One region of the Amycolatopsis sp. cmx-11-32 genome, then DNA from elsewhere that is predicted to be linked to it. Evidence: riboswitches for the same ligand, from Rfam matches in the RefSeq annotation. Region 1 holds a riboswitch; each other region holds the start of a gene.
What was found. Region 1 has a riboswitch for S-adenosylmethionine ahead of thrC (threonine synthase). Riboswitches for the same ligand answer to the same signal wherever they lie in the genome.

Region 1 (4,767 bases):
GTGCCGGAAACACCTATGGTCACCCGAACAAGTCCACTTTGGACAACCTGGCGGCTGTCGGTGCCTCGATCGCCAGAACGGACACGGACGGCGACACCGCGGTCGTCGCCGACGCGCGAGGCCTCGCCTTGGTGCGCAGGGGTGAGCCCCGCGGCCCGCCTCGTTCTTGAGGCGGGCCGGCGGGAACTCAGATGCCGAGTGCCTCGCGGACCGCGTCGGCCGACGCGCTGACGGTCGCTTTCGGGCCGATTTTGTCCTCGACGGCGTCGAGCGTCTTGAGGCCGTCACCGGTGATCAGCAGGACGATCTCCTCGTCCGGGTTGAGTTTGCCGGTCTCGATGAGCTTCTTGGCCGTCGCCACGGTGACCCCACCGGCGGTCTCGGTGAAGACGCCTTCGGTGCGGGCGAGCAGCCGGATACCTTCGACGACCTCTTCGTCGCTGACGTCTTCGATCGAGCCACCGGTGCGCTTGACCACGTCGAGGACATACGGGCCGTCGGCCGGGTTGCCGATCGCCAGCGACCGGGCGATCGTGTCCGGCTTGACCGGCTGGACGACGTCGCGGCCCGCGCGGAACGCCGCCGAGACGGGGGAGCAGCCGGTGGCCTGCGCGCCGAACACCTTGTACGGCGTTTCGTCGACGAGGCCGAGCTGTCCGAACTCGCGGAAACCCTTGTCCACCTTGGTGAGCTGGGAACCGGAGGCGATCGGCACCACGATCTGAGAGGGAAGCCGCCAGCCGAGCTGCTCGGCGACCTCGAAGGCCAGTGTCTTGGAGCCTTCCGAGTAGTAGGGCCGGACGTTCACGTTGACGAACGCCCAGCTTTCCTGCTCGGCGGCGAGCTGGGTGGCGAGCCGGTTCACATCGTCGTAGTTGCCGTCGACCGCGATCAGGTCACCGTCGTACACGGCGGTGGTGAGGATCTTGGCGCGCTCGAGGGTCTTCGGGATCAGCACGACCGACCGCCAGCCGGCGCGGGCGGCCGCGGCGGCGACCGCGTTGGCCAGGTTACCGGTCGACGGACAGGCGAGCACGTCGAACCCGAACTCGCGTGCGGCGGCCAGCGCGACGGCGACCACGCGGTCCTTGAACGAGTGGGTCGGGTTGCCGGTGTCGTCCTTGACCCAGACCTTCTTGACGCCCAACGCCTTCGCGAGCCTGTCGGCCTGGATGAGCCGGGTGGCGCCGGGTTCGGTGTTGGGGATTTCTTCGACGTTCGAGGGAACGGGAAGGAGCTTCTTGTAGCGCCAGATGTTTTTCGGCCCGGCTTCGATGTCCTCGCGGCGCACGCGGCCGAAGTCGTAGGCGACCTCGAGCGGCGAGAAGTCCTCCGCGGAAACGAACTCGGGGGCGAGCGGCTGCCGGTGTCCCTCTTCCTTCGACACCAGTTCGACGGCGGGTCCGAGATCCGGGGTCTTGGTGGTGGAGGTCGTGCCGAGGGTTGCGGTCATCGCGAGGTCCTTCCTCATCTGCCCCGCCGTGGCGGGCCGGAATTGGCACCGTGTTCGTCAGCTATCCCGCGATCGCGGGATGACAGGCTGACGCCGGTTGCCGGGGCTTCATCGGGCCGTTCCCTCTGCCCCTCTGGATGAGCGGTATTCGATTGTCGGCACGCGTGTCATCGCGTCGCCTCGCCAACACCGTACGACATGGGCCTCGCGTGGGGCCACCGTGCCCGGAACACATCACCGGACAAAGCACACGAGAGGAGGAGTGGCAGGATCGTCACCGTGACGACGCAAGCTTCCGCCCCATCGCCGCTGGTCCTGGTTCTCGGTGAGGAAGAGCTGCTGATCGAACGCGCCGTCCGCGGCGCTTCGGACGCGGCCAAAGCGGCCGATCCGACGGCGGACCTCACCCGGATCAGGGTGTCGGACCTCACAGTCCCCGCGCTCGCGGAGATGGTCAGCCCCTCACTGTTCGCCGAGGGCAGGGTGATCGTCCTCGAATCCGCGCATGACATCTCGCAGGAGCTCGCCGACGGGGTGATGGCTTACGTCAAGGCGCCCGCCGACGGCATCGTGCTCGTCGTCGTGCACAGCGGAGGCGGTCGGAGCAAGGCTGCGAAGGCGCTTCCCGCGGCCTTGAAGAAGGCCGGGGCGGAGGTCGTCGAGTGCCCGAAACTGACCAAGCCCGCCGAGCGGGAATCCTTTGTCCGTAACGAGGTCCGCCGGGTCGGCGGGAAGATCGACGGTGCCGCCGTGCTCGCGTTGATCGACGCCGTCGGCTCGGATCTGCGCGAATTGTCGTCGGCCGCGACACAGCTCGTCGCGGACGCCGGGGGAACGGTCGACGAGCAGGCGGTCCGCCGCTACCACCGGGGCCGCGCGGACGTGAACGGGTTCGCTGTCGCCGAGAAGGCCGTCGCCGGGGACATGGCGGCGGCTTTGGAGTCGCTGCGCTGGGCGATGCAGCTGGGTGTTCCGTACGTGCTGGTCGCGGACGCTCTCGCCGACGCCGTCCGGACGATCGCGCGGGTGTCCGGCGCCGGTCGCGGGAACCCGAACCAGATGGCGGGTGAGCTGGGGATGCCGCCGTGGAAGGTGCGCAAGGCGCAGGGGCAGGCCCGCGGCTGGGGGCAGGACGGTCTCGCCACCGCGATGCGGGTCGTCGCCCGGCTCAATGCCGAAGTCAAGGGTGTCGCGGCAGACCCGGAGTACGCACTGGAACGCGCCATCCTGGAAGTCGTCGCCGCCCACGGCACAAGCCGCTGAACATGGCGAAGGGCCCCGGCGACTCGCGTCGCCGGGGCCCTTCGAAAGCCGATCAGAGAGAGTTCGCGCGCTTCGCGAGCGAGGACTTCTTGTTGGCGGCCTGGTTGGCGTGGAGAACGCCCTTGGTCACGGCCTTGTCCAGCTTCTTGGCCGCGTCTTTCTGCAGTTCCAGCGCCTTGGCCTTGTCGCCGGAGTCGGCGGCCTCGCGGAACTTGCGGATCGCGGTCTTCACCGAGGACCGGATCGCCTGGTTGCGCTGACGCGCCTTCTCGTTGGTGGTGATGCGCTTGATCTGCGACTTGATGTTGGCCACGGGGGCGCTCCTCTTGAATCTCTCGGTGGTTTCACCGCCGCGCTGTGACCGGCCCTGCGCGCTCGTGAAAGCGGCGCGGGTTTCCTCCATGACGGAATGCCACACAGCGATGAAGGGGCAAGCTTAACAGTCGTCCGAGGGTGGATCGCGGCCGCCTCCGGACGAGTGTTCGGGGTACGGTGATGAGCGTAGTGCCTAGGGTTCCGTCGCCTGCCCGTTCAGCGAAACACACAATCAGGGCAGGTGGGACAGGTCCGAGCGGCACCATCGGCGGGGCTGGAGGCGCCACCGTTCATCTGACGGGACAAAAGCCTGGAGGACCGATGTTTTCCGTGTGCGCGGAAAACATGAAAGGTCCGTAGTGAACGTCACCGCCCTGTCCCTCGTCATCATCGCCGCCGTCATCCACGCGGGCTGGAACCTGGCCGCCAAACGAATCCGTCGCGGCGGAGCCCGGTTCGTCTGGGCCTACTACAGCCTCTCCGCGGTCCTACTCGCTCCCGCCATGGCGGTCTCACTGGCCGTGGAGCCGCAACGTCCACAGTGGACGTGGCTGCTCGCGGCCGCGGTCACCGCCGTGTTCCACGTCACCTACGGGGTCGTCCTCCAGCGGGGTTACGCAGTCGGGGATCTGTCCGTCGTGTATCCCGTCGCCCGCGGTACCGGGCCGTTGATCTCGGTGCTCGCGGCCGTCGTGCTGCTCGGTGAGCGGCCGGGGCCACTCGGGCTGGTGGGCGCGTTCCTCGTGGTCGCCGGGGTGCTGGTCATCGGTACCGGGCGAGCACCTGCCCACGCCGACGCCGCGGACCGTGTCGCTCGCCGCAAAGGCGTGGGGTACGGGCTCCTGACCGGGCTCACGATCGCCGCCTACACGCTGTGGGACGCGCATTCGGTCACCGGTCTCGGTGTCCCGCTGATCGTCTACTTCGGGACCGGCGCGATCGTGCAGAGCCTGCTCATGACGCCGTACGCGCTGAAGGACCGCGAAGAGGTCTCGTGGCTCTGGCGTGAGCACAAGCGCGAAGTCTTCATCGTCGGCCTGCTCTCGCCGGTCGCCTACCTGCTGATCCTCTACGCCCTCCAGATCGCCCCGGTGAGCCTCGTCGCACCCGCGCGGGAGCTGAGCATCGTTTTGGGCGGCCTGGCCGCCTGGCTGGTCCTGGGTGAGTCGAACGCCGCCCGCAGGCTGGCCGGGTCGGCGGTGGTGCTGGCGGGCATCGCCGCGATTGCGATGGCCTGAACCCATCCGGTAGGGATTGATCCATGGACGTGCTGAGCAGCAGGGTGCTGATCCACCCGGAGGACCCCGACGTGTCGACGGCGTTCTATCGGGACACTCTTGGCCTGGCGATCGACAAAGAGTTCCCCGGCGGGACGGTGTTCTTCGCCGGGAACGGGTCGATCGAGATCGTCGGTACCGGGAAGACCGGCCCGACCCCCGACGTCGGCTTGTGGCTCCAGGTCCGGGACCTGCCCGCGGCGCTCGAGGAACTCGCCGCGAAGGGGTTGGAACCCGTCCGCGGAGCGCGTCGTGAACCCTGGGGTCTGGACGAAGCGTGGATCGCGGATCCGGACGGCACCAGGATCGTGCTGGTCGAGGTACCGCGGGGGCATCCGTTGCGCACCGACCCGCGCTAAGCGGCGGGTTTGACCGCGCGGAGCTGAGCGGCGAGTGAGGCGCCGAAGCCCGGCGGGTCCCAGGTCCAGGTCTGTAAGTCGGTGAAGCCGGCCGCGGCCG
Region 2 (4,767 bases), on a different contig from region 1:
CCGTCGACCGGGCCGGTCGCCTCGCCAGGTGGAAGGGCGAATCCGGCCAATAGGTCACGAACCGGCACCAGCTGTTCGTCGGTTGATCTCAGAAACTTCTTCCTCTTCGTCCCCCTTTTGGACTACCTTTCCCGCAATTGACTCCATCGAATGGGTGAGTGTCACGGGTTAAGGAGTACGCAAGGTGACGAAACTTCCTGCACGGTTCGCCGTTCTGGGGGCTGCGGCTGCACTCGTCGGGGTGGTTCTCTCCGCTCCGGTAGCCTCCGCGGCCGGCGCGTTTCCCGCGTTCGGATTGCCGTTCGACACGGGTCAGTCGGTCTACTCGGCGGGAATTCACTCGGACAACGGCACCTCCGGCGTGAAAAACGCCATCGACTTCAGTCCTGGGAACAAGACCGTGCGTGCGCCGCTGGCGGGCACCGTCCGAGTTCAGCACTGCGACGGGGGCGACTGGGTGACCATCGACCACGCGAGTGGCTGGCGGACCGGGTACTACCACATGGAGGACATTTCGGTCACCGACGGCCAGCGGGTCGTCCCGGGCGACGCCCTCGGCCTGACCGGAAACGCGCTGCCCTGTGGTGGCCGCAGTACCGGCGCCCACGTGCACTTCACCCTGTGGACCCTGCCCACAGCCACCGTCAAGGGTGGCGACTCGCGCGACTTCGGTGTCGGCGCTGGCAACTGGAACGGCGTGTCCTACGACGAGCTCTCGACCAAGGTCGCCGACGCCCACGGCGAGGCCGTCGACCGCAAGATCTTCGGCGGCTGGCAGTTCACCGCGGGCACCGATCAGTACTCGGGTACGGCGACCGAGGTCTCGTCCCGTTCGACCATTCCCCTGCCCGGCCGATTCCGCGTCTGACCTCCCGCGTTTCGTCCTCTAGTTGCGGTACTTGCACATGCATCTATCGCAACTAGAGGACTAATTGCGGGGGTTCTCCTCGGTTGCGGAATGCGTGACCGGCGTCTCACCATGCGGGCAAGGGGTGGCTTGATCGCCGGTGCATCGGCTAACTTCGTTCGTAGGTCACGAGTGTCAGCGTCAAGCCCCGGCTAGCTGACCGGCAACCCTCCTTCCGCGGTGGGGTGCCCCGGGTGAGGACCTGGCTCGTCGCGTGGTGCGACGGGCAAGCGCGGGATCCTCGTCGGGGTCCCCTGGCCCGGAGGATGACGATGACACTCGCTCTCGAACGCACCAGCACCCCCGCCACTATCGCGGAAACCGTTGTCACACACGAAATCCCGACGGTCGCGTGCGCCGATCTGCGGGTCCCGCTGGTCACCGGGGGCGACATCGGGTACGCCAACCTCGATCACGCGGCGAGCGCTCCCTGTCTGGACAAGGTGCGTGACGCGGTCGACGAATTCTTGCCCTGGTACGCCAGCGTCCACCGCGGCGCCGGATTCGCGTCGCAGGTCTCCACCAAGCTTTACGAGCGCACGCGGGGAAGCCTGCGGAACTTCGTCGACGCGCGGTCGACCGACACCGTCGTGTTCACCCGCAACACCACCGATTCCTTCAACCTTCTCGCGCGCAGCCTGCCGAAGCACACGTCGGTCGTCGTGTTCGACACCGACCACCACGCCGCGCTGCTGCCGTGGAAGGGTCCGAACGTCCGCCGGATCGAGACGCCCCGCACCCGCCTCGCCGCGGTGTCCGCGGTGGACGAAGCGCTCGCCGACTGCCCGCAGGGCTCGCGGCTGGTCGTCATCACCGGCGCGTCCAACGTGACCGGGGAACTGTTGCCGGTCAAGGAGATCGCCGCCGTCGCGCGACGACATGGCGCCCGGATCGCGCTCGACGCCGCGCAGCTCGCGCCGCACCGCAAGATCTCCGTGCGCAAACTGGACGTCGACTACATCGCGCTGTCTGGCCACAAGCTGTACGCGCCTTTCGGTGCCGGTGCGCTGATCGGCCGCGCCGACTGGCTGCGTGCCGCCCAGCCGTACCTCGCCGGTGGCGGCGCGACGAAGCTCGTCACCCGCGACTCCGAAGACTTCGGCGTGGTCTGGAACGCCGGCGCCGAGCGGCACGAAGCCGGTTCCCCCAACACCGTCGGCGTCTACGCGCTCGGTGTCGCCTGCGAGACGCTTTCCGGGAACTGGGACGCGATCGTCGCCCACGAAGACGAACTGCTGACGCGGCTGCGGCGTGGGCTCGCCGCCATCCCCGGTTTCGCCGAACTGCGGCTGTTCGACGCGCCGGTCGACCGGGTCGGCACGCTCAGCTTCGTCGTCGACGGCTTCGAACCGGGCTGGCTCGCCGCGGTCCTGTCCGCGGAGTACGGCATCGGCGTGCGGGACGGCGCGTTCTGCGCGCACATCGCCACCAAGCGGCTGATCTCCGCCGCCGGTTCGACCGGCCAGCAGGCCGTCCGGGTCAGCCTTGGCCTCGGCAGCACCACCGAACATGTGGACCGGGTCGTCCTGGCGCTGCGTCAGATCGTCGCCCGCGGCGCCCGCTGGCAGTACGAGAAGCCGGAGGGCCGCTGGGTGCCGGAGAACGATCCGCGGGAGCTGCCCCCGTTCTGCGCCTGACCCACTACCCTCACCCCGCATGGGGAACGAGCGACCGCGTTACTGGTTTCCGCTGGCGTTGCTGGGATTCGCACAGCTGATCGTGGTGGCGCTGGCCGGGGATCCGCGCCGCTCCGGGGGCTGGATGGGCTACCCGCCCCGCGGCGAACAGGGTTACTACCAGAACCTGTACGGCGTGGAGATGAGCCGGGAGGCCGCGTCCGCCGTCTCGGTCGTCGGCATGAGCCGGCTGGACAACTGGCTGTTCGCCGTGCTCGCGGTCTACCTCGGCACGGTGCTGTTCTATGCCTGGCGGACGAAGCCCGTGCGGTGGTGGAGGATCCTCGCGATCGCCCTCGGCGGCCTGGTCGCCATCGTGCTGGCGGATCTGGTCGGCTACTGGGAACTCGACATGGACGGCGACGCGCGGAGCGCGGTCCTGCTGACACTGGGGCTGATCCTGCTCGCCTGGCTGGACCGCAGCGTGCTGGTACTGGTCGTGGCCGCGGCGTTCGTGCTCTGCGCGGTGGTGCTCGCCCAAGGACAGCTCGCGTTAGTGCTGTCGTCGCTGGTCGCGCTGGCCGGGGCGTTCACGGCGCTGCTGAGCAGGCCGAAGACGGCCGCCGAGGAGACCTGAGCACGCTCAGTGGACAATGGGTGAGTGAGTACTGAGCCCGAAACCGCGCCACCGTCGCCGCCGCTGCCCAAGAAGCGCGTCGCCGTGGTGTTCGTCGTCGCCGCGGTGCTGTGGGGGATCGACCTCCTCGCCAAGCAGATCGCCGTGTCCACGCTGGAGGGCAAGCAGCCGGTCGAGTTCCTCGACGGGCTGGTGTACTTCCAGCTCGTGCGCAACCCCGGCGCCGCCTTCTCGATGGCGACCGGGCTGACCTGGGTGCTCGCGCTGGTCGCGGCCGCGGTCGTGGTCGCCATCAGCTGGCTGGCGCGGCGGCTGCGCTCGGTCGGCTGGGCGATCGGCCTCGGCCTCGTGCTGGCGGGCGCGCTCGGCAACCTGACCGACCGGATCTTCCGCGCGCCGGGCCCGCTGCAGGGCCACGTGGTCGACATGATCTCCGCGTTCGCGCCGAACGGGCAGGGCTGGGCGATCTTCAACGTCGCCGACTCCGCGATCTGCGTCGGCGGAGTGCTCATCGTGACTCTTTCCTTGCTAGGCAAGGACTACGACGGATCGTCTACAAAGGACAAGAAGAAAGCGGCAACCGAATGAGCGCGCGTATGCTGCCCGTTCCCGACGGGCTCGACGGAATGCGTGTCGACGCGGGTCTGGCGAAACTACTGGGACTTTCCCGCACGGTCGTGGCGGAACTGGCCGAATCCGGCGAGATCCTGCTCGACGGCAGGCCCGCCGGGAAGTCGGACCGGCTGGCCGCCGGTGGACTGCTCGAAGTGACCCTTCCCGATCCGGCTTCGCCCATCGAGGTCGTCGCGGAACACGTCGACGGCATGAAGATCCTGCACGACGACGATGACATCGTGGTGATCTCGAAGCCGGTCGGCGTCGCCGTGCATCCGAGCCCCGGCTGGACCGGGCCGACCGTCGTCGGCGGGCTCGCCGCCGCCGGACTGCGGATCGCGACCTCGGGCGCGGCCGAACGCCAGGGTGTCGTGCACCGGCTGGACGCAGGCACCACCGGCGTGATGGTCGTGGCCAAGAGCGAGCACGCGTACACCGTGCTGAAGCGGGCGTTCAAGGAACGCACCGTCGACAAGGGCTACCACGCCATCGTCCAGGGTCACCCGGATCCGACGCGCGGCACCATCGACGCGCCGATCGACCGGCACCCCCGGCACGACTACAAGTTCGCCGTCGTACAGGGCGGACGGCCCAGCGTCACGCACTACGAGGTCGTCGAGGCCTTCCGCGCCGCTTCGCTGGCCCAGATCAAACTGGAGACCGGCCGCACGCACCAGATCCGCGTGCACTTCTCGGCGCTCAAGCACCCGTGTGTCGGCGACCTGACCTACGGCGCGGACCCGGTGCTGGCGCGCAAACTCGGGCTTTCCCGGCAGTGGCTGCACGCGAAGACGCTCGGCTTCGCGCATCCGTCCGACGGGCGCTGGGTCGAGTTCGAGTCGGAGTACCCGGACGACCTGGCCAACGCGCTGCGCATCCTGCAGGACGAGAACTAGTCGTCGATCGACCAGGTCAGCGTGCGCTCGTCGGGTTCCGGCCGGGGCGACCAGCGCACGGCGACCACCCGGGTGGCGTCCGGCAGCACGTAGACG
Region 3 (4,767 bases), on a different contig from region 1:
GTGTTTGGCCGGTCGTGGGTTGGTCCGTCGGCTTCTCGGTGGGCTTCGCGGGCTGCGGCCGCTCAGCGACCGGCTCCTGCCTCTGCCGAGGCAAAGGGATATCCGGGCCGGCTTCCGCAACGCCGACGATTTCTGTGAAAGCGTCGCCGCGTCTCTCCGCCGGAGTGCGGGTGTCGGCTTCTCCGTTCGGGACCGGATGCGCGAGTGGGACTAGAAGCGCGTTCAGGCGGGCGCCTGTCTCGGGATCGAGGTCGCCGCGCATGTCCCAACGGCCAGTGCGTTTCTGACGCAACCAGAACTCGCTTCGCCGGGTCTTCGGGTTGGGGTCCTCGGTGTCGTTCCCATCTGGGTTGAGACGTGCGAGCACGTCGGTTCCAGCCATCGTCACGTCGCGCGGTCTCGCGACGCTGGCGAGATCGACCAGGTCCCTCTCGGCGTCGAGTCGGACGTTCGCGGCGATGTGCTCTGGGAGTCTCCGCAGAACCGTGACGATTCGGTCGATGCTGCCCTCGGCCAATGCGCCTGTGACGGCCGCGGCTCCGGTCAAAGGCGCGACGGGTGGAGTCGAGGTCCCGTCGCGCGCGCGTCTCGAGTTGAGTGCGAGTGCTCGAGCCGTCACCTTCTTCGCTTCGGCTCGGGGAACCCGGGCCACGTGCTCGTAGAAGACGGCGATCGAGTTGTATCCGAAGAGGTCTCGGACACCGCGTGACTCGATCTCGGCCAGGATCTGGCCGACTTCGGCGACCAGGCGTCGCCCTTCGCGTAGCCGTGTCTGCAACTCGTCGAGAAGCAGATCGGCGTCACCTTCCGGCAGATTCAGCGGGAAGGCCTTGGGAATGTTTGTGCTGGTCATCCCTCGATTGTCGAGGTTGAGTCGAACGAATGCACGGTATCGATCGGGTGCACGTTGATCACGCTCCGGCGATGTGAACCTGCACCGATCACCCTGGCGTATGACACGGGTCAGCTGGGAGAATCCGTGAGGATGGCGCGAGCGAGTTGCGGCCAAGCGGAGGCTGGCGCTGTCCTCGGGGCCGACTGGGGCTGGGGTGGTCGTCCACCGGCCAATCGCGGCTTACGAAGGCTGGCTACGATCGTCGAGTGACTGAATTGCTCGGGCCTGCGGAGATCAGGGCGCTGGCGGCCGAGCTGGACGTACGGCCGACCAAGAAGCTCGGCCAGAATTTCGTGCACGATCCCAACACGGTGCGCCGGATCGTCGACATTTCGGCAGTCGGCGAAGGTGACGTCGTGCTGGAAGTCGGGCCGGGGCTTGGCTCGCTGACACTCGGGCTGCTCGCGACCGGTGCCGAGGTCGTCGCGGTCGAAATAGACCCCGTACTGGCCGGGCGGCTCCCGAACACCGTGGCCGAACGCGGTGGGGCCGAAAGGCTGACGGTTGTCGGAGCGGACGCTCTACGGATCACGGTGGACGACCTGCCTCAACGGCCGACGGCGCTCGTCGCGAATCTGCCGTACAACGTCGCCGTTCCTGTTGTGCTGCATCTGCTCGCCGAGCTGCCCTCGTTGACCAGTGGTCTCGTAATGGTCCAGACCGAAGTCGCCGACCGGATGGCGGCCGGCCCTGGCAGTCGGACTTACGGAGTGCCCAGCGTCAAGCTCGCGTGGTACGGGAAGACACGTAAGGTCGCCGCGGTACCTCGCTCGGTGTTCTGGCCTGTTCCGAACGTGGATTCAGCCCTCGTCGCTTTCGAGCGAGGCGAAGTGGTGTCGTCCGTGGAGAGGAAGCGGCTGTTCGCCGTGGTCGATGCCGCTTTCTCGCAGCGGCGAAAAACGCTGCGGGCGGCTTTGGCGTCATGGGCCGGTTCCGCCGAACGTGCGGGGGAGTTGCTCGAAAAGGCGGGTATCGACCCCAAGACCCGCGGTGAACAGTTGGATGTTCACCAGTTCGCCCGTATCGCGGCAGCGACTGACTGATCGCCGTCGCAGGTGTGACCGGCGCCGCGCGGGCGAGTCTCGGCTGAGGTCAGCACGACAGCGTAAATCCTCTTCTCGATCCGTCTGGTCCAACCTGTCTTAGCAGGCAGCGGCCTGACGCGATCCTGAGACCTCAGCCGTGGTCTCAGGATGCGGACAGCAAATCCTGTATTATGGACACGACCAGACGTGTGATCTGCGCCTACGCGCTTGCTTTCATCTAGTGGGATCGGTTTTACTCAGTGAGCCATCCCGAGCGACTGAGAGACCTGGCTCGCCGAAGTCGCAGCAACCACCCTCAACAGGGCAGGTGCTACCGCCAGGACCGATGGAGGCTGTGCCTAATGAACAGGGTCACCCACCCGCTCCTGCTGACCAGGCGACGCGTCGTCGATGAAGGTCGCCGCACGGTAAGTGCGTGTCGACGCTCCACCGTTACTGCCTGAGTCTTTCCCTTACCTCTGAAGCCCGTCCGTTCTGGACGGTCACTCGGTGACGGTTGGCGCGCTCGAAAGAAGCAGCGCCCCCTTTGCATGGAGCCCTTCGTGATCACTGTCGAAAACCTGTCCAAGTCCTTTCCCCTCAACGGAAATCCCGTCGTCGCCCTGCGCGATGTCAGCGTGGACATCCAAGCAGGCTCGTTGTTCGGAGTCGTCGGTCCGGCCGGCTCCGGCAAGTCGACCCTCGCTCGTTGCATCGGACTTCAGGAGCGCCCGGACCGGGGCGTGGTCCGCCTCGACGGCCTGAACACCGGGACCCTTGACGGCCGCCGCCTGCGGGAGATCCGTCGGCAGGTCGGTGTCGTGAGCACCAAGCCGGAGTTGCTCGCCGAGCGCACCATCGCCGGCAACATCGCGTCGCCGCTCGAACAGCTCGGCCTCGACGGGCCGCAGCGCCGTAACCGGGTCGGCAACCTGCTCGATCTGGTCGGACTCACCCCGCGAGCGGGGCAGCGGCCGGGTGATCTGACCGAGGGGCAGCTGCGCCGAGTGGCCATCGCCAAGGCTCTGGCAGCCGGGCCGTCCGTGCTCTTGGCTGACGACCCGACCGCCGGTGTGCAGCCCGAAGAGTCCGGCGCGGTCCTGACCGTGCTCGACCGCGCGCGCGCCGAGCTCGGAGTCACCGTGCTGCTCACCACTCCTGATGCCGGTGTGGTCCGCCGTGTCTGCGACGACGTCGCGGTTCTTGAGGCTGGGGCGATCATCGAACGTGGAACCGTGCTCGACCTGGTCTCCGACCCGACCAGCCGGACCGCGCAGGCGCTGCTGCCCTCGATCGAGACCGGACGGGCGCAGACGTCGAAGTACGACCGCGCGGTGGACGTCGTGCTTGTCGGTTTCGCATCGGTCGGTGCGCTGCTGCCTGAGGCCGCCGGTCGCTTCGACGTCGAACTCGCCACCATCGGGGGCGGCCTGACCCGGATCGGCGACACGCCGGTCGGCAGGTTCCGTCTCGGTGTGCGCGGTGAGCGCGCGGATGCCGCGCTCGCCTGGATCGCCGAACGCGGTGGCCACGTGACCCACCCGGTCCGCGGGCCGCAGGGCGTCGCTGCCTGACTCCTCCACGACCGGGCCGCTCAGGACGAAATCCGTCCAGGGCGGCCCTTTCGTGTCTGACTCGTCCTGTTCTCTTTCTCCTGGTGGCAGCACAAGTGGAGCGGCCACGTAGGCTTGACTCGTGCTCGCCGTCGTACCGCCCCCAGTAACCGTCAGGGTTCCCGCCAAGGTCAACCTGCACTTGTCGGTCGGTGACGTACGCCCGGACGGCTACCACGAGCTGGTGACCGTGTTCCAGGCGCTTTCGCTCACTGACGAGGTGACCGTGGCGGTCACCGAGGACCCGGGCGTCGAGGTCTATGGCGAAGGAGAAGGTTCCGTACCGACCGGGGCCAACAACCTCGCGTGGAAGGCGGCGCAGGCGCTGGCGGCCCACGTCGGCAAGGCCGACGGCGAGTCCAAGGTCCGAGTGGTGCTTCGCAAAGGCATCCCCGTAGCCGGCGGGATGGCCGGGGGCAGCGCTGACGCGGCCGCGACCCTGGTGGGGCTCGCGTCACTTTGGAAGCTCGACATCTCCCGAGACGAACTGGCGGGTATCGCCGCCAAGCTCGGGAGCGATGTTCCTTTCGCCCTTTACGGTGGGACAGCGTTGGGTACCGGCCGAGGCGAGCAACTTGTGCCGGTGTTGTCGAGGCACACGTTCCATTGGGTTCTGGCGTTCGATCAGCGTGGTCTTTCGACCCCTCGGGTGTTCGGAGAACTGGACAGGTTGCGTGAAGAGGGCAGTCCGCCTCGGATCGGTTCGCATACTCCGGTGGTCGAGGCGCTGGCGTCCGGTGACCCGCGGCAGCTGGCACTGCTTCTCGGCAATGACCTGCAGGCGGCCGCCGTCTCGTTGCGTCCCGGGCTGCGTCGCACGTTGCGGGCGGGAGTCAACGCGGGTGCGCTCGCCGGCACCGTGTCCGGGTCTGGGCCGACCTGCGCTTTTCTGTGCGCGGATGCCCAGTCTGCAGTCGAGGTCGCCGCGGAGCTGTCCGGTGCGGGGGTCTGTCGCACGGTGCGTGTCGCACACGGGCCGGTTCCCGGCGCCAAGCTGGTAGGCGGAGACGATGCGCCGCGGCCGGCTCCGCCTCGAGTACACGCGTGAGGATGTCCGAAATGGACGTCGACTAATTCGTTGTGGTGCAAGCTTTTTGGAAAGGATCGGCTGAGGCATGGCCAACTTGGTCAACCTGGAGTCGGTGAGCAAGTCCTTCGGGGTGCGCCCGCTGCTCGACGGTGTTTCGCTCGGCGTTGCGGAGGGGCAGCGCATTGGCGTCGTCGGTCTCAACGG

Region 2: linked by a shared signal. The riboswitch ahead of ACM6LR_RS16860 (aminotransferase class V-fold PLP-dependent enzyme) and the one ahead of thrC (threonine synthase) in region 1 are both predicted to bind S-adenosylmethionine.
Region 3: linked by a shared signal. The riboswitch ahead of ACM6LR_RS13245 (methionine ABC transporter ATP-binding protein) and the one ahead of thrC (threonine synthase) in region 1 are both predicted to bind S-adenosylmethionine.

Annotation. Positions count from the first base shown of each region.
Region 1 is NZ_JADNQN010000011.1:87,076-91,842, reverse strand. Features, by position in the region: gene ACM6LR_RS28755 (ComEC/Rec2 family competence protein) at 1-170, shown strand, start outside; gene thrC (threonine synthase) at 188-1,453, opposite strand; SAM riboswitch class I at 1,465-1,597, opposite strand; gene holA (DNA polymerase III subunit delta) at 1,733-2,716, shown strand; gene rpsT (30S ribosomal protein S20) at 2,769-3,029, opposite strand; gene ACM6LR_RS28735 (EamA family transporter) at 3,391-4,269, shown strand; gene ACM6LR_RS28730 (VOC family protein) at 4,293-4,667, shown strand; gene ACM6LR_RS28725 (class I SAM-dependent methyltransferase) at 4,664-4,767, opposite strand, start outside.
Region 2 is NZ_JADNQN010000005.1:154,915-159,681, forward strand. Features, by position in the region: gene ACM6LR_RS16850 (potassium/proton antiporter) at 1-53, shown strand, start outside; gene ACM6LR_RS16855 (M23 family metallopeptidase) at 185-868, shown strand; SAM riboswitch class IV at 1,032-1,146, shown strand; gene ACM6LR_RS16860 (aminotransferase class V-fold PLP-dependent enzyme) at 1,180-2,544, shown strand; gene ACM6LR_RS16865 (hypothetical protein) at 2,564-3,160, shown strand; gene lspA (signal peptidase II) at 3,185-3,748, shown strand; gene ACM6LR_RS16875 (RluA family pseudouridine synthase) at 3,745-4,671, shown strand; gene ACM6LR_RS16880 (AsnC family protein) at 4,668-4,767, opposite strand, start outside.
Region 3 is NZ_JADNQN010000004.1:165,392-170,158, forward strand. Features, by position in the region: gene ACM6LR_RS13235 (DUF222 domain-containing protein) at 1-853, opposite strand, end outside; gene rsmA (16S rRNA (adenine(1518)-N(6)/adenine(1519)-N(6))-dimethyltransferase RsmA) at 1,102-1,938, shown strand; SAM riboswitch class I at 2,183-2,273, shown strand; gene ACM6LR_RS13245 (methionine ABC transporter ATP-binding protein) at 2,484-3,494, shown strand; gene ACM6LR_RS13250 (4-(cytidine 5'-diphospho)-2-C-methyl-D-erythritol kinase) at 3,616-4,581, shown strand; gene ACM6LR_RS13255 (ATP-binding cassette domain-containing protein) at 4,649-4,767, shown strand, end outside.